Regions from separate parts of the Micromonospora sp. DT41 genome, predicted to be linked through region 1. Evidence: riboswitches for the same ligand, from Rfam matches in the RefSeq annotation. Region 1 holds a riboswitch; each other region holds the start of a gene.

Region 1 (4,850 bases):
CCTCCTGGTGGGCGCCGGCGCCGGGGCTGTCGCGCTGGACCTGGCCCGGCGGCGGTTCCGGCCGGCCAGCGGCGGCAACCCGGTGGCCCGCGCGTTGCGCCGGCACCAGCCGGAGTTCCTGCTGCACTTCTCCGCGCCGCCCGGCTCGGAATACCAGGTCACCATGTGGCTGCCGTACCTGGAGCGGATCGGCCGCCCGTTCCTGGTGATGGTGCGCGAGCCGGAGTTCCTCGCGCCGATCGCCGCGGCCACAAGCGCGCCGGTGGTCTACTGCCCCACCCTGCGGACCATGGACGAGGCGCTGGTGCCGAGCCTGCGCGCCGCCTTCTACGTCAACCACGGCGCGAAGAACAGCCACTGCATCCGGTTCACCCAGCTCACCCACGTGCAGCTGCACCACGGCGACAGCGACAAGGCGCCCAGCGCCAACCCGGTCTCGGGAATCTTCGACCGGATCTTCGTGGCCGGTCCGGCGGCGATCGACAGGTACGCCCGCGCCGGCGTGCAGATCCCGGCGGAGAAGTTCGTCGTGGTGGGCCGCCCGCAGGTCGAGTCGATCGACGTACGCCCGGAGCCGACCGTCGGGCTGGCCCAGCCCACCGTGCTCTACACGCCGACCTGGACCGGGCACCACGCCGACGCCGACTACTGCTCGCTGCCGGTGGCCGAGGCACTGCTGCGGCGGCTGCTGGCGCGCGGCGCGACGGTGATCCTGCGGGCCCACCCGTACACGACGCAGAACCCGGCGTCAGCCCGTCAGCTGGGCCGGCTCACCGAGCTGCTGGTCGCCGACCGGAGCCGCACCGGGCGGCCACACGTGGTCGGGGCGGCGGCCCGGGAGCTGAGCCTGACCGAGTGCGTCAACCGCTCCGACGCGCTGATCTCCGACGTGTCCGGGGTCATCTCGGACTACCTCTACTCCGGCAAGCCGTACGCCGTCACCGACATGGGCAACGAGGGCGAACGGTTCACCGAGAACTTCCCGCTGGCCGCGTCGGGCTACGTGCTGCGCCGGGACATGTCCAACGCCGACGAGGTGCTGACCGCCCTGCTCGACACCGACCCGCTGGCCGAGGCGCGCTGGGCGACCCGCCGGCGTTACCTGGGTGACTTCCCCGCCGAGTCGTACGCGGAGGCGTTCCTGACCGCCGCCCGCCGGGAGTTGACGTCGACGGACCACACGACCGAGCGGCCGGCGCAGCTCACCCCGCTGGCCTGACAAGGGCGTGCCGAGCGTCAGCGGTACGCGTCCAGCAGCGCCAGCACGGCAGCCGGGTCCTCCACGTGCGCGTTGTGCCCGAGCCCGGGCAGCGTGGCGACCGGCACCCCGTACTCCTTGAGCTGCGCGTCGGTGACCATCGTGTCGTGCTCGCCGCGCGCCAGCACAACAGGCACGTCGGTCGCGGCCAGGAGCGCGGCGAGATCGGGCTCCCCGACGGCGAACGCGCCGGTGTCCATCGCCAGGCGCCACCGGCCGTCGACCTGGCGCAGACCGGCGTCCACCATCGGGTGGTCCGGCGGGATCAGGCCGGTCAGCCCGGCGATCCGCAGGTAGCGACGGGCCGCCTCGGCCCGGCTGGCGAACCAGCTGACCGGGCGGGCCGCGACGTCGGCGGCGCGGGTCAGCTCGTCCGGCGTCCAGACGGCCTTGATGCCGAGCCCCACCACGGCGTCCACTGGCGTTCCGGCGGCGCAGGCGGCCAGCGCCAGGCCGACCACACCACCCAGCGAGTGCCCGAGCACCACGATGCGGTCGCCGGGCGCCAGGGCCTGGGCGATCCGCTTGGCGAAACCCTCGAAGGAGTACGTCGGAAGTGGCTCCGACCAGCCGTGGCCGGCGAGGTCGGGCGCCAGCCACCTGCCGGGCCAGTGCTGCTCCAGCAGCGGCGCCCAGGGCAGCCAGACGTCACCGGTCGCCCCCATGCCGTGCAGCAGAAGCAGGACCGGCCTACGGTCGGCGTGACCACCCGATTCATCCACCACGGCCGCAGTCTCCCACGGCGTACCGGCTCGCAGCGAGATCCGTCGCGGTCCTGACCCGGCGTCGACGAAGACGCCGCGGGCGCCGGCCCCTCGTGGGAGACGGCGCCCGCGGCGTCTGGTGGGGTCTCACGCCTGGTCAGGCGGAGTAGCCCCGGGTAGCGATCCAGTTGGCCAGGTTGATCGTGGTCATCCAGTACTCGCCGTAGGCCGCGTTCGCCGAGTCGGCGATCCGCACGGTACGGCCGTTGTCCTTGTAGCCCACCACTGCGACGTAGTGCCCGCCGCCGAAGGAGTGCCAGCCGCCGTTCGTGTCGACGGCGTCCCCGGCCACGTTGGCCACCACGCCACGGCCGTCGGTGATCGCGGCGACGACGTCAGCCTGGAGACGGTCCATCTGGGCCGGGCTTGGCGAGCCGGCGAACATCCGGGTCCGGTACGGGGAGCCCTTCACCTCGGCGTTGAGCACCCGGGTGGTGTCCAGGGCCGAGTTGGTGCCCATCTCGGTGGTGCCCAGCTCGGCGCCCAACTGGTCCTGGGTGCGGTTGATGCCGGCGGCGCTGAGAGCGTTGCGGACGGCCGCCGGGCCGCAGTTGTAGTACGTGTTCTGCGCCTGGTAGCGGAAGTCGAGCACCTTTGTCGCGGGCGGCTTCGGCGCCGCCTTCCTGGCGGTCAGGTCCGGGTCGCTGCTGGCCTTGGCGGCCGGCGACGCGGCGCTTGCGGAGGGGGCGGCGGCGCTCGGGCTGGCGCTGGTCGGGGCGGCGCTGGCCGAGGGGTCCGCGACCCGGGCGTCGCCGCGGGAGGCGGCGGTGTCGCTGCGCATCTCGGCGACGGTCGAGGCGGTGTGCTGGCCGACGGGGGCCTCATCGGCGCCGGCCACCAGGGCGCCGGTGGTGGTCGCGATGGCGAGGGCCGCGGCGGAGGCGACGGCGATCTGGTACGGGCGTTCGGTGGCGAGGCGGCGCAGCTGACGCTGCAGGGTGTGCTTCACGGGTCCTCCACGGTTCAGGGGGAGAGCGGCACACCGGGGGCAGCCGGTATCCGGGCACGCGCCAGCGCGCGGACCGTGGTCCGCGGATGGTGGAGCCGCTCAGGGGAACGCCCGGCGTGGCCGGGCGGAAAGTGCGGTGACCCTGGGGGTCAGCTCACCGCCACGAGGCGGACAAGCGTGGGTACCGCGACGCCGTGAAGGCGGAGGAATAGCCGAGGGGTATGCGGGTGCTGCATGGGGATGGAACTCCTTCCGACACCGCCTACCGGGTTAGCTGACGGATTCGGGCGGGAAGATCGCCCTACCGCGGGCCGTGGCTCGCGGATTCACCCCGGACGTACTTGTGGGTCCCCGGTTCGTTGATCACGATTGAGCGGGTCAGCGCGGCGTCGCCATTCGCGATCGGTTACCGCACCGGACGGGATGACCCTACTGGCCCTCCTGAGCCCTGCCAAGCCTCGCTCACCTGCGTAAACCTTGAACGCGGCGACAATTTCTGGGCGTATTGCCGCTGACGTGACTCGATGGGACGAGCGGTTACGGAGGCACCGTAGGTCGACAAGCGGACAGGCCGTCGACAATGCCGCCGGATCTGCGGGAACAATCCGGCCGAACGCGTCAGCCGCCCGATTTCCCGCGCGTGTGACCGGGCTCACCGAATAATCGGGGCGTTTCAGCCCACCCGCGCCGGGCGCCACCGCGCCGCCGCCGGCAGAACCGCGACACGGACGGTGCGGCGGGCTGCCACCCGCGTCGGCCGCAACCGGGCCACCGCCGCGTAGGCCTCCTCGGCCAGGGCACGCGCAGCGGACGCCGCCAGCTCGGCGTCGCGCCAGGCCGCCCGTTCCCGCCCGGCGGCAGCCTCGTAGTCGGCCCGCCGCGTCTCCCGGACCGCCCGGCTGAGCAGCACCTCCTGCTCCACCGGGTGCCGACGCGGATCCCAGCCGTGCCGCTGGCCGAACACGTCGCCGAGCTGCCGCATGGTCAGGTCCCCCCGCCAGTACGCGGCCATCGCCGCCCGGTGCAGGTAACGCTCCCGGGTGGCGTACTCGGCGGGGGTGCGCGGGGTTCGCGGGGTGGGCAGCGCTCCGGCACCGGCGAAGCGTCGGGCCGCGGCGTCCGCCTCGTCGTACCGCACCCAGATCTGCTCCACCTGCTCCTGAGCGGTCAGCCAGTCCGCACGCCGCCGTCGGGCGGTCTGCGCCGCGCGGGCCGCGGCGACGGCCACCTCCTCGGCGTACCGGCGCAGGTCGGCGGCCTCGGCGGCGGCGGCCTCACGAGCGGTGGGCGGCGGCTCGACGGCCGCCCTGTCCCGTTCGGCGGCCGTCGAGTCCCGCTCCGGACGGGCCACCAGGACGGCGAGCACTGTCAGTGTCAGCAGGAGCAGGGCCGACCAGATGGCGGCGGCCTGCGGCACCTCGGTCAGGAACTCGTAGAAGACGACGGTCTCCATGGTCGGCACCTCGGCGGGAGAGCATTGCGATGGGAAGCCGCACGCGTTCGGTCCGACGCTACCGCCGGCACGAACCGGGCGCATCGGGCGCCGGGCGTGTCGACGCACGCCGCGCCGGACCGCGTCTGACCAGGTTGGACCCGTCAGCGCGAGTCGGCGTACGTCGATCGGTCGTCGGGCTTTTCGCCCCCGGCTTCGGTGGCCGCGGTCCGTTGCCGGGGGACGGCCGGCGGACGGGCCGGGCGGCGCGGTGCCAGTCGGCGCATCAGCGGAGTCTCGACGTAGCGGTGCAGCAACCCGGCCAGGACCAGGCTGACCACAAGGAACCCGAGCACCACAGCCGGGCCGCGCCAGCCTTGGAAGCCCGTCCCCCAGTCCCCGCTCCACCGCAGCACACTCGTCATCACCAGCACGTGCACCAGATAG
Region 2 (4,850 bases), on a different contig from region 1:
GCAGGCGTAGACGGTCGCGCCGCGGGCGAGCAGCTCGGCGGCCAGGTGCCTGCCGAAGCCGCGGTTGGCGCCGGTGACGAGGGCGGTGCTTCCAGCAATCTTCATGGGCGTCACGCTATCGGACCTGACTTTTGCTAATCAAAGTCAGCTAGGTCACGCGACGGCCCGGCTCGATCGGGAATACGACCCGGATGCGGCCACCGCCCCGCCCGTGACGGCTCGTATCCTTTCGGCGAACCTCCGCACGAGCCGAGAAGGGAGACGGTGTGAGCAACCAGGCCGAGACATTGGAGTTCCAGGCTGAGGCGCGTCAGCTCCTGCAGTTGGTGGTCCACTCGATCTATTCGAACAAGGACGTCTTCCTGCGGGAACTCATCTCGAACGCGTCCGACGCGCTGGACAAGCTGCGGCTGGCCACGCTTGTCGACAAGGACCTCGTCGCCGACACCGACGACCTGCACGTCGCCATCGAGGTCGACAGGGACGCCCGCACCCTGACCGTCCGGGACAACGGCATCGGCATGACCCGCGACGAGGTGGTCGGGCTGATCGGCACGATCGCCAAGTCCGGCACCGCCGAGCTGCTGCGCCAACTACGGGAGTCCGCCGACGCCCGCGCCTCGCAGGACCTGATCGGCCAGTTCGGCGTCGGCTTCTACGCCGCGTTCATGGTCGCCGACCGGGTAACCCTGCTGACCCGCAAGGCCGGCGAGACCGGCGGCACCCGCTGGGAGTCCACAGGCGAGGGGACGTACTCGATCGAGCCGGTCGCCGAGGCGCCCCAGGGCACCGCGGTGACCCTGCACCTCAAGCCCGCCGACACCGAGGACAACCTGCACGACTACACCGCCGAGTGGACCATCCGCGAGATCGTCAAGCGATACTCCGACTTCATCGCCTGGCCGATCCGGATGACCGTCGAACGCCCCGGCGCCGACGGCGCGGACCCCACCAGCGAGGTGCAGACCCTCAACTCGATGAAGGCGCTCTGGGCGCGACCCCGCGACGAGGTCGACGCCGCCGAGTACAACGAGTTCTACAAGCACGTCAGCCACGACTGGGCCGACCCGCTCGAGGTCGTACACATGAAGGGCGAGGGCACCTTCGAGTACGAGGCGCTGCTCTTCCTGCCCAGCCACGCCCCACTGGACCTGTTCTCCCCGCAGGGCCGCCGGGGCGTCCAGCTCTACGTCAAGCGCGTCTTCATCATGGACGACTGCGAGGCGCTGGTCCCCACCTACCTACGCTTCGTCAAGGGCGTGGTCGACGCCCACGACCTGTCGCTGAACATCTCCCGCGAGATCCTCCAGCAGGACCGCCAGATCCAGATCGTCCGCCGCCGCCTGGTGAAGAAGGTCCTCGCCGCTGTCAAGGACCTCAAGGCCAACCACGCCGAGCGCTACCAGACCTTCTGGAAGGAGTTCGGCACTGTCGTCAAGGAAGGGCTCATCGACGACACCGACAACCGCGACACCCTGCTGGAGATCCTGTCGCTGGCCTCCACCCACGACCCGGCCGAGCTCACCGACCTGGCCGGCTACGTCTCCCGGATGAAGGACGGCCAGAGCGACATCTGGTACGCCACCGGCGACTCCCGGGCCACCATCGAGAACTCCCCGCACCTGGAGGCGTTCCGGGCCAAGGGCCACGAGGTGCTGCTGCTCACCGACCCTGTCGACGAGGTGTGGGTGGAGCGGGTCGGCACGTACGACGGTCGGCCGCTGCGCTCGATCGCCAAGGGCGAGGTCGACCTCGACACCGACGAGGAGAAGCAGCAGGCCGAAGCCGAGCGCGAGCAGCAGCGGCAGGAGTTCGCGGCGCTCGTGGACTGGCTGGGCACGACACTTTCCGACAGCGTCCGGGAGGTCCGCCTGTCGTCGCGGCTCACCACCTCACCGGCCTGTGTGGTGGGTGACGCGCACGACCTCACGCCGACACTGGAGAAGATGTACCGGGCGATGGGGCACGAGATCCCGTCGACGAAGCGCATCCTGGAGATCAATCCCGGTCATCCTCTGGTAGCCGCTCTGCGCAAGGCTCACGAGCAGGGCGATTCCGCCGAGACCCTCACCGAAACCGCCGAGCTGCTGTACGGCCTCGCGGTACTCGCCGAGGGTGGCGACCTGGCCGACCCGGCCCGCTTCACCCGTACGCTCGCCGACCGGCTCGCCCGCACTCTGTAGGGAGGTGCCCCGGCCGGTGGTGACCCGCGTTGTCGGGCTCCACCGGCCGGGGAACGGCCGACCTGATCGGAAGCGGTCCATCATGGTCGCTGCACAGCTGAACGCCGCCCGCAACCGCTGAGCGCGCCGCTCAGCGTGCCCCGGTGAAGAACTTCACAGGGGTTGGGCGATCGATGCCGGCCGTGCCTAACGTCGGTCGGGTCCGCCACTGCGGACGCCACGACCGGTAACGCCAAATCCTGCCCCCGGTCGTCGGAACCCAGTCACCCGGGCAGGAGCGGGGGACCCAAACGTTCCTCGGTGCATCGTCACCTCGGGGTGAAGCCGCCACCGTGCGGCCGGGCTCCTCGGCCCGAACCCGACAGCTCACCTCGCCGGCGTGGAGGAAGCACACTCATGACGTCTGTCTACACCCCCCGTCATCGACGGGTCAGCACCCGCCGCATCGCCGTCGGCACCCTGGCCGTCGGCGCGGTCACCGGCGCCGTGGCGCTCTTCGGCCCGGCCGCACCTGCCCAGGCGGCCGTCAACTGGGACGCCATCGCCAAGTGCGAGTCCGGTGGCAACTGGAAGATCAACACCGGCAACGGCTACTACGGCGGGTTGCAGTTCTCGCAGAGCACCTGGGCCGGCTACGGCGGCAAGAAGTACGCCGCCCGCGCCGACCTGGCCAGCCGCGGCGAGCAGATCGCCATCGCCGAGAAGGTGCTCAAGGGGCAGGGCATCGGCGCGTGGCCGACCTGCGGCAAGAAGGCCGGTGCGTCGGGCGGCTCCGCCACCAAGTCCTCGACGAAGCCCACCACGAAGTCGAAGTCCACCGCCAAGTCGAAGTCCACTCCGAAGGCCGACAAGCCCGCCCAGCGGTCGTCGCGCGGTGAGCAGCCGGCGACCCGCAGCAACAAGCGCACCGCCCCCGCCGCCAGCGGCGACACCTACGTGGTGAAGTCCGGCGACACCCTGTCGGAGATCGCCCAGAGCCACCAGCAGGACGGCGGCTGGCAGGCCCTCTACGAGCGCAACCGGCAGGTCGTCGGCTCGGACCCGGGCCTGATCTTCCCCGGGCAGCGGCTCAGCCTCTGACGTACGACCCAGCGGGCGCCCGATCGGATTCCGGTCGGGCGCCCGCTGGCGTGTCGCTGTCGTGGCGGAGGCGTCAGGCTGCCGAAGCCCGCGACGCCGATACCGCTTCGCCGGACCGGGTTCGCCGCGGGTGGAAGGACTCCTGGGTGGACCAGTTGTCAGGTGTCTCGTCACGGCCGTCCCACTGCTGGGCGGCCGTCGGCGGTGTCTCGGCCCCGCCTCGAGCCAGCCGCAGCGACTGTTCAGCGTTGCCGCGTGCCGCGCATGGGTACGGTTCCCCGGCGCAGAGCAGGTTGCCGCAGACGCCGTCCTCGGTCGGCTCGTGGGCGTCGAGCACGTCGAGCGCCAGCTGCCACAGCAGCGGGTCGGTCACGTCGTGCGGACGCTCGGCACGCCGGCTCGCGCGGTTGCTGCTGTCGTCGGACATGGTGGTCCCCCCTCAGGCTGATCGTCACAACGTCTCCGATCATGCCGCCGCTAAACCCTCCAGCAGCTGTGATATCCGCCGCCACCAGGGAGATCAGTCCGGCAGAAGGGGCATTTCGACGCCCGGATCCCGGCCTAGCAGCACCGCGCGGGTCACGGCAGTCGACCCGAACCGGTCCCGAACCGCGTCCACGGCGGCGTCCAGGTTGGCCCCGGGGACGGCGTCGAACGGCAACTCCGGTTGCACAGGGTTGTCGTCGAGGTTGCCCACCGACACGCCGATCAGCGTGATGCCCCGCCTGTCGATCTCCGGCAGTGCCGCGCGCAGCAGCGCCCGCGCGGCAGCGAGCAGGGGCGTGGTGTCAGCTGTCGCCTTGCGCACTGTGTGCGAGCGGGTCGCCCGGGTGTAGTCGCCGAAGCGCAGCCGCAGCAGCACAGTGCGCCCGGACCGTCCGGCCGCCCGCATCCGCCTGGTGACCCTGTCGACAAGGCCCCCCAGAATGCCGTCCAACTCGGTGGCCGGATGCGGGGCGCGACTCAGCGCGTGCTGCGCGCCCATCGAGCCGCGCCGCCGGCCGACCTGCACCGCCCGCGGGTCACGGTTGTGCGCCAGGGCGTGCAGGTGCCGGCCGGTGCCCGCGCCGAGCAGGGACACCAACGCCGCCTCGCCGAGTCGGGCGACCTCCCCGACGGTACGGATCCGGCGCTCCCGCAACTTCGCGGCCGTGACCGGGCCGACGCCCCAGAGTCGCTCCACCGGCAGCGGGTGCAGGAACGCCATCTCGGCATCCGGCGCGACGACAAGCAGCCCGTCCGGCTTCGCCACCCCGCTGGCCACCTTCGCCAGGAACTTCGTACGCGCCACCCCCACCGTGATCGGTAAACCGATCTGTTCGCGGACCTCCCGGCGCAGCCGGTCGGCGATGTCGGCAGGCGGCCCGGCCAGCCGCCGCAGACCACCCACGTCGAGGAACGCCTCGTCGATGGAGAGCCCCTCGACAAGCGGCGTGGTGTGCCGGAAGATCTCGAACACCGCCCGGCTGGCCCGCGTGTACGCCGACATCCGGGGCGGCACCACTATCGCGTCCGGGCACAGCCGCCGCGCCTGCTGCCCACCCATCGCGCTGCGGACGCCCCGCGCCTTCGCCTCGTAGCTGGCAG
Region 3 (4,850 bases), on a different contig from region 1:
TCACCGGTACCGCCTCGACCTGCCCGCCCGCAGTCACCCGCTCGGCCTCGTCCGGTAGCAGCGCGGCCAGCGCCGCGAGCGCGCCCCGGGCCTGCCCGATGGCCTTCATCTCCTGCCAGTGCCCGAGCAGCATGATGGTGACCAGCGCTGCCAACTCCCACCAGAAGTCCAGGTCGAAGGCGCCCACGCTGGTGGCAAGCGACGCGGTGTAGGCCACTGTGATCGCCATCGCGATCAGCAGCATCATGCCCGGCGCCCGGTCCCGCACCTCCCGGACCGCGCCCACCAGGAACGGCCAGCCGCCCCACCAGAACACCACCGAGCCGAGCACCGGGCCCAGCCAGGACCGGCCGGGGAAATCCCAATTCAGACCCAACTGATCCGATACGAGATGACTGGTCAGTACCACCGGGATGGTGAGCACCAGGCAGACCCAGAAGCGGCGACGGAACATCGCCGGGTCGTGCCCGGCGTGCTTGTCATGCCCGGCGTGCTTGCTCTGCGGGGAGGGTGCGGCGGAGGTGCCGTGCCGCTTGTGGTCGGGGTCGGGCGGTGACAGAGCCGGCATGCCTCAAACATGCCCGGTCGAGGGCCCGCCACGTACGCGGTTCGCTTATCCGACACCCCGTCACGAACTGCCGCCCCGATACAAGCTGGATAGCATCTCCCAGGATGAGCCTCCATACGCCGCCGCGCAGTCAGGCTGCGACGCCACCACGTCGTGGCGTCGCTTTCCGTCGATCGGGCCGGACGTTGACCGTCCGTGATCGGACGATCGCCGGACGGCGATCCGGCGCGCTTCCCGCGGCGTTTCCCCCGTCGACGGTGAACCGACCGCTCCGCTGACACGTACTTCGCACCGGATCGTTGGGAGTCTCGCATTGGGTTCCGACCACAGCCATTCCGCGCCACCCGCGCCGCCGCGGGTGCGACGGATCCTCGTCGCGACGGTGGTGCCGCTCTTCGTGGCCACCGTTCTCGCGGCGGTGGTGCTATGGCCACGGGACGGGTCGCCGCAGACCGATGGCGGGGCGGACGTGCCGCGGTACCACGGCACCGTGACCCGGGTGGTGACCGAGCCCTGCCCGCCGGCGCCGACACCCGAGGGCGGCCCGTCGGCCGGACCGTGCGGCACGGTGGACGTACGCGTCGAGGACGGGCCGAGCGCCGGCCAGCAGGTGCAGACCCCGATCCCCGCCGGGCCGGGCGCACCCCGGGTCGAGGTCGGCGACGACGTCATAATGGTCGAGCTGACCGACCCGACCGATCCCGCCGTCAGCAGTTGGAACATCGCCGAGCACCAGCGCGGAACGCCGCTGCTGTGGCTGGCTGTGGTCTTCGCCGCGGCGATCGTCGCGTTCGGCCGGTGGCGGGGCCTGGCCGCGCTGGCGGGGCTGGCGGCAAGCTTCGCCATCCTGCTCACCTTCGTGCTGCCGGGCATCGCCGCCGGCAGGTCACCGCTGCTGGTGGCTGTGGTCGGCGCCGCGCTCATCATGTTCGTGGTGCTCTATCTGACCCACGGGGTCACCGCACAGACCTCGGTAGCGGTCCTCGGCACCCTGGGCAGCCTGATCCTCACCGGAGTGCTCGCCACCGTCGCCACGGCCGCCACCCACCTGACCGGCTTCGGCAGCGAGGACGCCACCACACTGTCGATGTTCCAGGCCGACGTGGACCTGCACGGCCTGCTGCTCGCCGGAATCATCATCGGCTCACTCGGCGTGCTCGACGACGTGACTGTCACCCAGGCGGCCACCGTCACCGAGTTGGCGAACGCCAACCCGGGGCTGAGTCGATTGCAGCTCTACCGGGCGGCCACGCGGGTCGGCCGCGCCCACATCGCCTCCACGGTCAACACAATCGTCCTGGCGTACGCGGGCGCCTCGCTGCCGCTGCTGCTCCTGCTCACCGCCGACACACGACCCATCACGCAGATCCTGACAAGCGAGTTCCTGGCACAGGAGATCGTCCGCAGTGCGGTCGCCACACTCGGCCTGATCGCCGCCGTACCGCTGACCACAGGGCTGGCCGCTCTGGTGACCGCCGCCGGCTCGACACCGGCCGGCGACGCGCCCCGGCCGCGACCGGAGCGAGCCGACGTACTGGCTGCCCTCAGCCGTCCACGCGCGGGCCGGCCCGACCCCGAGCACACCCCACCCCCATCCACCGCCACCGACCAGTGGCCAGAGCCGGACAGGAGCACGAAGACGGCATGGTGACACTCCTCAGCGTGACCAGATCGGGCCCCCGCCCTGACGACCGCAGCACTGGTCACTCAACGCCATGGCGATATGACGCTTTTGGTGGGCATCCAGGCGTAGCTCACCCGGCCGACTCTCGGGTAACCTCGCTGCCGGTTACCGATGAAGGCGCGAAGCGGCGCCTGCGGTGCCACCGCCCAATCGCCAACCGGCGAGCCGGGGACCCAGGTACCTGGGGTGAATCCGCGCAAGCGGTAGGGGCCACTTCCGCCCCGAACCCGTCAGCTAACCCGGTCGGCGGTCGACGGAAGGGAACATTGTGACGGCACCCCTACGCCGCTGGTTGACACCTGTGGTGGCCGTGATCGCCGCACTGACCGTGCTCGCCGGGCCCGTACCGGCCCACGCCGCCCCGACGACCCCCACACCGTCCGGGCACGAGGAGGACGGCGAGCCGAAGCTGCTCAACGACGTCATCGAGCAGGCCAACCGCGACTACTCCGCCGCCAAGTCCAAGCTGGACAAGTCCAAGAAGCGGCAGCTGGAGTTGGCGATCGAGGTCGAGCGTGCCAAGGCCGACCTGGACGCGTTGGCACCACAGGTCGCGCAGATCGCCGCCCAGTCGTACCGCACCGGCCGCGTCGGCGCGATGGCGATGCTGCTTGACAGCAACGCTCCCGACACCTTCGTCAAGCGGGCCGCGGCCCTCGACGAGCTCAACATGATCAACGAGAAGAAGCTCGCCGAGGTCAACGCGGTGAAGATCCGCGCCGAGCAGGCCAAGCTGGCCCTCGACACGGAGGTCCGCGAGCAGCAGAAGCAGACCGCCCTGATGGCCAAGCGCAAGAGCGAGGCGGACAAGGCGCTCTCCCTCGTCGGCGGCAAGGGCTTCACAGGCGGTCTCGTGGACGCCACCTCGCCGGTCGCGAAGATCGGCCCGGGTCGCACCGCCGACGGCGACTGGAAGCCGCAGTCGTGCAGCGAGGACGACCCGACCACCTCCGGCTGCGTCACACCTCGCACCCTGCACGCCTACAAGGAGGTCAGGCGGGCCGGCTTCACCCGGTTCGTCGGCTGCTACCGCCCCGGCGGGCCGTGGGAGCACCCGAAGGGCCGCGCCTGCGACTGGTCGCTGCAGAAGAGCGGCTTCTCCCCGTGGCACAACGAGGACACCCGCAAGTACGGCAACAACGTCGCAGCGTTCCTCATCCGCAACGCCGACCGGCTCGGCATCTACTACGTGATCTGGAACCGGCAGATCTGGTTCCCGGCGACCGGGTGGAGCTCGTACAGCGGACCGTCGAACCACACCGACCACGTCCACATGTCACTGCTCTGACGGCACGTACCGCAGACGAGGGCCGCCCCGCACCACGCGGGGCGGCCCTCGTCGCACGTGGCGGGTCGGCGGTCCAGTTGTCAGGCGGCGGCGGTCGCGGCCGGGCCGTCCGGGACGCTCGGCACGTCGATGCTCGGCACGTCGAGGGTCGCGGCGCCGACCGGCACGGCGGTCACCGGACGCACCCCACCGATGGCGAGACGGTACGACATCCCCACCACCGCGCACCGGCCCTGCTCCACAGCCTCGGCCAGTACCGGCGACTGCCCGAGCAGCGTCTCGACAGTCTGCGCGATGTGGATGTCGACGATGCCGTCGATGTCGTCCACACCCTCGGCCGTGGCGCGCCGCAGGCTGGGCAGCACCGCGTCGACCACCGCGCGCAGGTGCCCCACGGGTGCCGTGCCGGTGGCGGCGGCCTCACGGGCCGCCTGCACGGCACCGCAGGAGTCGTGACCGAGCACCACCACCAGCGGGGTGCCGAGCACTGTCACCGCGTACTCCACGCTGCCCAGCACCTCCGGACCCACGATGTGCCCGGCCGTACGGACCACGAAGAGGTCACCCAGGCCCCGATCGAAGATGATCTCGGCGGCCAACCGGGAGTCGGAACAGCCGACGATCACCGCGAACGGGTGCTGCCCGTCGGCCACCGCGGCGCGGTGTTCGGCGCCCTGGTTGGGGTGGCGTGGAGCGCCGCTGACGAAGCGCCGGTTGCCGTCGGCCAGTTCGGCGTACGCCCGCGACGGCTCGGTGAGCGCCGGTGCCTGATCGGTGGCCCGCTGCGGCCCCGGCTGCCCGCCGGGCATTACGGAACGGCTCATCCCCGCACCTCGTCTCCACGCATTTGGCCTGCTCAACCCGCACGTCGACCGGCCCGGCGGCGGGCGCTGGCTCGGGCTCCACGTTCACACGCACCAGAAGATGCGTCAAGATATGCGTGATATAGATTTCATACGTTGGCCCGGTTCGACCCGCCTGCGACAGGCGCGAGGCGAGGGCGGGCAACCGGAGAGGCGGTCCCACGATGGCGAGCACGGCGACAGCTGACGGCAGCCCAGGCAGCGGCCGGAACTGGACATTCCTCACCAATCACGGGCATGTGCTGCTGGCCATCGCCCGCGATCCCACCGCTCGGCTGCGGGACGTGGCGGCCGAGGTCGGCGTCACCGAACGCGCCGCCCAGGCCATCGTCGCCGACCTGGAGGCAGGCGGTTACCTGCACCGCACGCGGGTCGGGCGCCGCAACGAGTACACCCTCAACCCGGCCGGCCGGTTCCGGCACCCCGCCGAGGCGTACCGCCAGGTCG
Region 4 (4,850 bases), on a different contig from region 1:
TCAGCGACCTGCACCATGTCGGCCTCTATCTGGGCAACGACCAGATGGTGCACGCCCCACGCGCCGGTAAACCGGTGCAGGTGGCAAGCATCAACCACATGCCTGTCGCCGGGTTCCGCAGACCCTGATCCACAGCACGCACGACGACGGCCCCCGGTCACCGACCGGGGGCCGTCGCGGTTTCGTCAGTGCGTCAGCGGGGTGCGCCCACCGGGGACGGCAGCACCTGCACGTCGGCCAGGTTGACGTACATGATGCGGTGGCCGAACTGGATCTGCACGTACCTGTTGTCGCCGCGGATCACCGTCCAGTCGCCGGGTGACGAGCCGTCGAAGGTGCTGGCCCGGTAGTACTCGCCGGGCAGCACCGCGCCGACGGAGTACCGCTGGCCGGCCGCGAGGGTGTACTGCAACGGCGAGATCGCCTGGTAGGGCACGCCGGCGGGGTAGGCAGCCTGCTCCGGGTACGCCCGCCCGTACACCGGAATGGTGGCGCGGCCGGGCTTGGGGGTGACCACCATCCCCACGGTCCAGGTGGCGGTGGGTGCGGAGGCCGGGTTGTGGAACCAGGCCCGTTGCCCGAGGTACCAGATGGCCGTCCAGTCGCCCTGCCGTCCGGCCAGCGCGTACGTCTGGCCGGCGGAGGCCCGGGCGCCGTGGTCGGACACCTCCATCGTGTTCGGGGTGCCGTCGGGGCGCAGCGCGATGTCGTTTACCAGCGGCGCGTCGGCCGACGGCGCGGAGCGCAGCACCACCGACGACGAGCCGCGCGACGGGCACGGAACGCCAGGAGTGACGCAGCCGATGAACTCCGGCCGGTTGGTGGCGTAGTCCGGGTCGATCCGGACCAGGCCGGTGGCCGGGGTGCCGGTGTCCAGGCGTGGCGCGTGCAGCAGGTCGAAGTAGTGATTCCAGTCCCAGTACGGCCCCGGGTCCCAGTGCATCCCGCGCACTGTCGCCGCTGTGGTGCCGGGCACGTTGTCGTGGCCGATGATGTGCTGACGGTCCAGCGGGATGCCCAGTCGCAGCGCGAGGTGCCGCACGAGCTTCGCCGACGTCCGGTACATCGCCTCGGTGTACCAGGTGCCCTGCGCGGCGAAGCCCTCGTGTTCGAGCCCGATCGCCTTGGCATTGACGTACCAGTTGCCGGCGTGCCAGGCGACGTCCTTGGTCTTGACGTGCTGGGCGATGTGCCCGTCCACCGAGCGCAGCGTGTAGTGCCAGCTCACGTAGGTCGGGTCCTGGACGAGCTTCAGAGTGGTCGCCCAACTCCCCTCGGTGTCGTGGATGACGATGTACTCGATCTTCTGCCGCTTCGGCCGGTCGGAGAGGTCGTGGTTGCCGTAGTCCCCGTCCCCGAACGCCTGGTAGGGCGCCGGGATCCACTCACAGGAGATGGTGCGGGGGCACTCCAGCCCGTCCGGGCGGGCGAGCTTGCGCAGGCCCAGCCGGTCCAGCCAGGTGCGCTCCGGCCGTACCGTGCGGGCCGGCAGGGTGACCCGCTGGCCGTCGTCGGTCACCCGGGACTCGCCGGCGCCGATGGTGGTGAAGACCTCGTCGGCGAAGGCCGCCGCGGCGTCGGCGCTGTCCGCGCCGGCGTAGCGGGCCACCGCGCCGTACCAGGCCGCCGGGTCGGTGCCGGCTCCGACCGGCGCGCCAAGCTCCCGCTGGTACGACGCCAGCAGCGCCGCCCCGCCCCTGATGTTCGCGTTCGGGTCGGTACGCAGCGACTCCGGTGCCTCGCCGGTCAGCGCGGCGGCGGCGTCAACGGTTTGCAGGGCGGCGCTGGACGGCGCGGGGTCAGCGGTTGCGCGAGGTGCCAGCGCGGTACGCGAGTCGTCGCCGCGCGGGTCCTCGGCGCCGGTGTCGTGGTGGCCGCCGCGGGGCAGGGCTGTCACGTGTCGGGCGTCGGTCAGGTGCATCGGGCCGTAGCCGCCGCTGGTGCTGGGTGTGCCGGCGTTGCTGTCCCAGCGGGACTCCAGATAGGAGACGCCGAGCAGCACGTCGGCCGGTACGCCGTACTCGCTCGCTGCGGCGGCGTACTGCTGCTGGCGGTCGGCGGCGGGTGCGGCGGCGGCCGGACCGGCGGGCAGTGGCACCGCGGTCACGGCGACCACGGCGGTGACCAGCAGTGCGCGTCGGCGGGACGGCAGGGTTGGACGGTGCATCGAACCCCCTAGATTGCGTGGGTGACTGTGAGGTCACCCTCCCGCCGGCCGGGAGCCTGCGTCAATACCTTTCCATGTATGGACTCCTGTGGAAAAAAACCTTCGCACGCGGTCCGTGACCCCGCAGAATCGCCACGGAGTGTCACTGGCGCACGGGTTGCGGATCGGTAACGGTCATCTCTACTCTGGTCAATCGTCGGCCCGGTAGCAGGTCTGCCCATCCCGGGCGGTAACGGACCGGCACCGCCGAGTCGCTTGAAGAACGAGCCGGGGACCCAGGTTCCCCCGGGGTGAATCCGCAGATCCTGCGGTAGGGCGCCGACTTCCCGCCCGAACCCGTCAGCTAACCCGGTAGGCGGTCAGGAAGAAGGAGTACGGAACCCCGGTGGCACTCCATGCCCCGCGGCCGTCGTCCGAGCGGTCGGCCTCAGCCGACCCCCTGCCGATCGTGCCGCGTCAACGCTGGCCCCGCTTCACCACAGCTCTTGCCGCCCTTGTCGGCGTCGCCGTCGTCCTGACCAGCAGCGCCACTGCGGCGCACGCGGACCCGTCCGTCGCCGAGATCGAACGCCAGATCGACGCCGACTGGAACAAGCTCGAACCGATCATCGAACGGCACAACGCCACCCGCACCGAGCTGGCCGCAAAGCGCAAGCAGGCGAACGCGCTGGCCGCCCGGATGGCCCCGTTGCAGCGCCAGGTCGACGCGGCCATGGACAAGGTCAGCGCCCTGGCCGTCCGCGCGTACATGGGTGAGAACGTCTCCACTGTCAACGCGATGCTCGGCAGCCGCTCGCCCAGCGAGATGGTCGGCCAGCTGGAAATGCTCGACCGGTTCGCCCACAACCAGCAGCAGGACGTCAAGCAGGTGGCCGACCTGCGCGACGAGTTGGCCCGGCAGAAGGCGCCGCTGGACGAGCTGGTCGCCGAACTGACCCTGACCGAGGCTCAGCTCGCGGCGAAGAAGAAGCAGATCAACGCCGAGATCGACAAGCTCCAGAAGCTGCGCCTCAAGGTGTACGGCAATGGCGGCGGCGGTCCGCTGCGTCCGGCGCCCTGCCCGGCCAGCTACCCCGGCGGCGGGGCGGGTACGGCTGTCAAGTTCGCCTGCGCCCAGATCGGCAAGCCCTACGTGTGGGGCGCCGAGGGCCCGAACTCGTACGACTGCTCCGGGCTGATGCTTGCCGCGTGGGCCAAGGCCGGCGTGTCACTGCCGCACAACGCCGCGCAGCAGAGCCGGGTGACAAAGGACGTCAGCCGCGCCGACCTGCGCCCCGGTGACCTGGTCTTCTACTACAGCGACATCCACCACGTGGGCATGTACGTCGGCGACGGCTGGGTGGTGCACGCCTCCCAGGCCGGTCAACCCGTCAAGATGAAGAAGGTCGACGACGGCCCGATCCACAGCTACGGCCGCCCCGGCTGAGATGTAAGGAGGGGCCCCTTCCTAACGCCTCAGGTAGAGGAGGGGCCCCTTGTTAACACCGAGCTGTCGAGCGGCTCAACGGGTCGGCCAGGCCCGCCAGTTCTGCCAGGAGCGGCTCGGCGTCGGCCCCCGCTGGCCCTGGTAGCGCGAGCCGTAGACCACCGAGCCGTACGGGTGCTCGGCCGGCGAGGAGAGCCGGAAGATGCAGAGCTGCCCGATCTTCATGCCCGGCCAGAGGGTGATCGGCAGGTTCGCCACGTTCGACAACTCCAGCGTCACGTGACCGGAGAAGCCCGGATCGATGAAGCCGGCGGTGGAGTGGGTGAGCAGGCCGAGACGGCCCAGGCTGGACTTGCCCTCCAGGCGGCCGGCGAGCTGCTCGCCGAGGGAGATCACCTCAAGCGTCGAGGCGAGCACGAACTCGCCCGGGTGCAGCACGAACGGCTCGCCGTCGGGCACCTCGACCACCGAGGTCAGGTCGTCCTGCTGCATGGCCGGGTCGATGTGTGTGTAGAGATGGTTGTTGAAGACCCGGAACAGCCTGTCGAGTCTCACGTCGATGCTGGACGGTTGAACCAGAGTGGGCTCGAATGGCTCCAGGCCCAGCGTGCCGGCCTTGATCTCGGTGACCAGGTCCCGGTCGGAGAGCAGCATCGGACCACCATAGCGAGGCAGCCGGTGACCAGCGTGTCGAGGTCGCCCCTCGTACATTTGTTCGATAGAATGCCCGCATGGCTTCCTGGTCCGATTTTGCCGCCGACGAGCCCCGCCTCGCCGACGGGATCCGCGTTCTCCTGCAGCAGTACGGGCCGGGCTTCGGCTATCTGGCCACGGTCCGCGCCGACGGCGGTCCCCGCGTCCATCCGGTGTCCCCGGTCATCACCGACGAGGGCCTGTTCTGCTTCATCATCGACTCGCCGAAGCGCCGCGACCTCGAACGCGACGGCCGTTACGCCCTGCACTCGTTCCCGCCGGAGGAGAGCGACGACGAGGCGTACGTGGCGGGGCACGCCTCGCCGGTGACCGACCCGGCCCAGGTGGCCCGGCTGGCGCAGACCGCCCGAGCCGAGCCGCAGGTCGACTGGCGGCTCTTCGAGTTCACCATCGACGTGGCGATGCTGACCCGCCGCGAGCACCAGATCACCGGCATTCCCGGTCTCCCGCCGAGCCGTCCGGCCGTTCGGGTCTGGCTCGACCCGCGAGCCCCGGCGGCCGCGCCGCTCGGCGTACCCCAGGCTCGCCCGACCCGGCTCAGCC

What was found. A riboswitch is a leader RNA that binds a small molecule or an ion and turns the genes downstream of it on or off. The one in region 1 is predicted to bind cyclic di-AMP.
Region 2: another riboswitch for cyclic di-AMP. It lies ahead of ACLQ23_RS04110 (transglycosylase family protein); the one in region 1 lies ahead of ACLQ23_RS08855 (C39 family peptidase).
Region 3: another riboswitch for cyclic di-AMP. It lies ahead of ACLQ23_RS03310 (coiled-coil domain-containing protein); the one in region 1 lies ahead of ACLQ23_RS08855 (C39 family peptidase).
Region 4: another riboswitch for cyclic di-AMP. It lies ahead of ACLQ23_RS12210 (NlpC/P60 family protein); the one in region 1 lies ahead of ACLQ23_RS08855 (C39 family peptidase).

Annotation. Positions count from the first base shown of each region.
Region 1 is NZ_JBNCKU010000004.1:66,169-71,018, forward strand. It holds gene ACLQ23_RS08845 (CDP-glycerol glycerophosphotransferase family protein) at 1-1,219, shown strand, start outside; gene ACLQ23_RS08850 (alpha/beta fold hydrolase) at 1,237-1,983, opposite strand; gene ACLQ23_RS08855 (C39 family peptidase) at 2,120-2,971, opposite strand; cyclic di-AMP (ydaO/yuaA leader) riboswitch at 3,216-3,357, opposite strand; gene ACLQ23_RS08860 (hypothetical protein) at 3,645-4,424, opposite strand; gene ACLQ23_RS08865 (acyltransferase family protein) at 4,568-4,850, opposite strand, start outside.
Region 2 is NZ_JBNCKU010000002.1:50,249-55,098, forward strand. It holds partial or broken gene ACLQ23_RS04100 (SDR family oxidoreductase) at 1-105, opposite strand, end outside; gene htpG (molecular chaperone HtpG) at 267-2,183, shown strand; cyclic di-AMP (ydaO/yuaA leader) riboswitch at 2,404-2,577, shown strand; gene ACLQ23_RS04110 (transglycosylase family protein) at 2,580-3,263, shown strand; gene ACLQ23_RS04115 (hypothetical protein) at 3,337-3,690, opposite strand; gene dinB (DNA polymerase IV) at 3,784-4,850, opposite strand, start outside.
Region 3 is NZ_JBNCKU010000001.1:706,908-711,757, forward strand. It holds gene ACLQ23_RS03300 (heavy metal translocating P-type ATPase) at 1-568, opposite strand, end outside; gene ACLQ23_RS03305 (YibE/F family protein) at 882-2,219, shown strand; cyclic di-AMP (ydaO/yuaA leader) riboswitch at 2,386-2,516, shown strand; gene ACLQ23_RS03310 (coiled-coil domain-containing protein) at 2,521-3,540, shown strand; gene ACLQ23_RS03315 (carbonic anhydrase) at 3,621-4,364, opposite strand; gene ACLQ23_RS03320 (helix-turn-helix transcriptional regulator) at 4,568-4,850, shown strand, end outside.
Region 4 is NZ_JBNCKU010000005.1:305,366-310,215, forward strand. It holds gene ACLQ23_RS12200 (NlpC/P60 family protein) at 1-128, shown strand, start outside; gene ACLQ23_RS12205 (N-acetylmuramoyl-L-alanine amidase) at 194-2,167, opposite strand; cyclic di-AMP (ydaO/yuaA leader) riboswitch at 2,402-2,539, shown strand; gene ACLQ23_RS12210 (NlpC/P60 family protein) at 2,553-3,593, shown strand; gene dcd (dCTP deaminase) at 3,669-4,247, opposite strand; gene ACLQ23_RS12220 (pyridoxamine 5'-phosphate oxidase family protein) at 4,325-4,850, shown strand, end outside.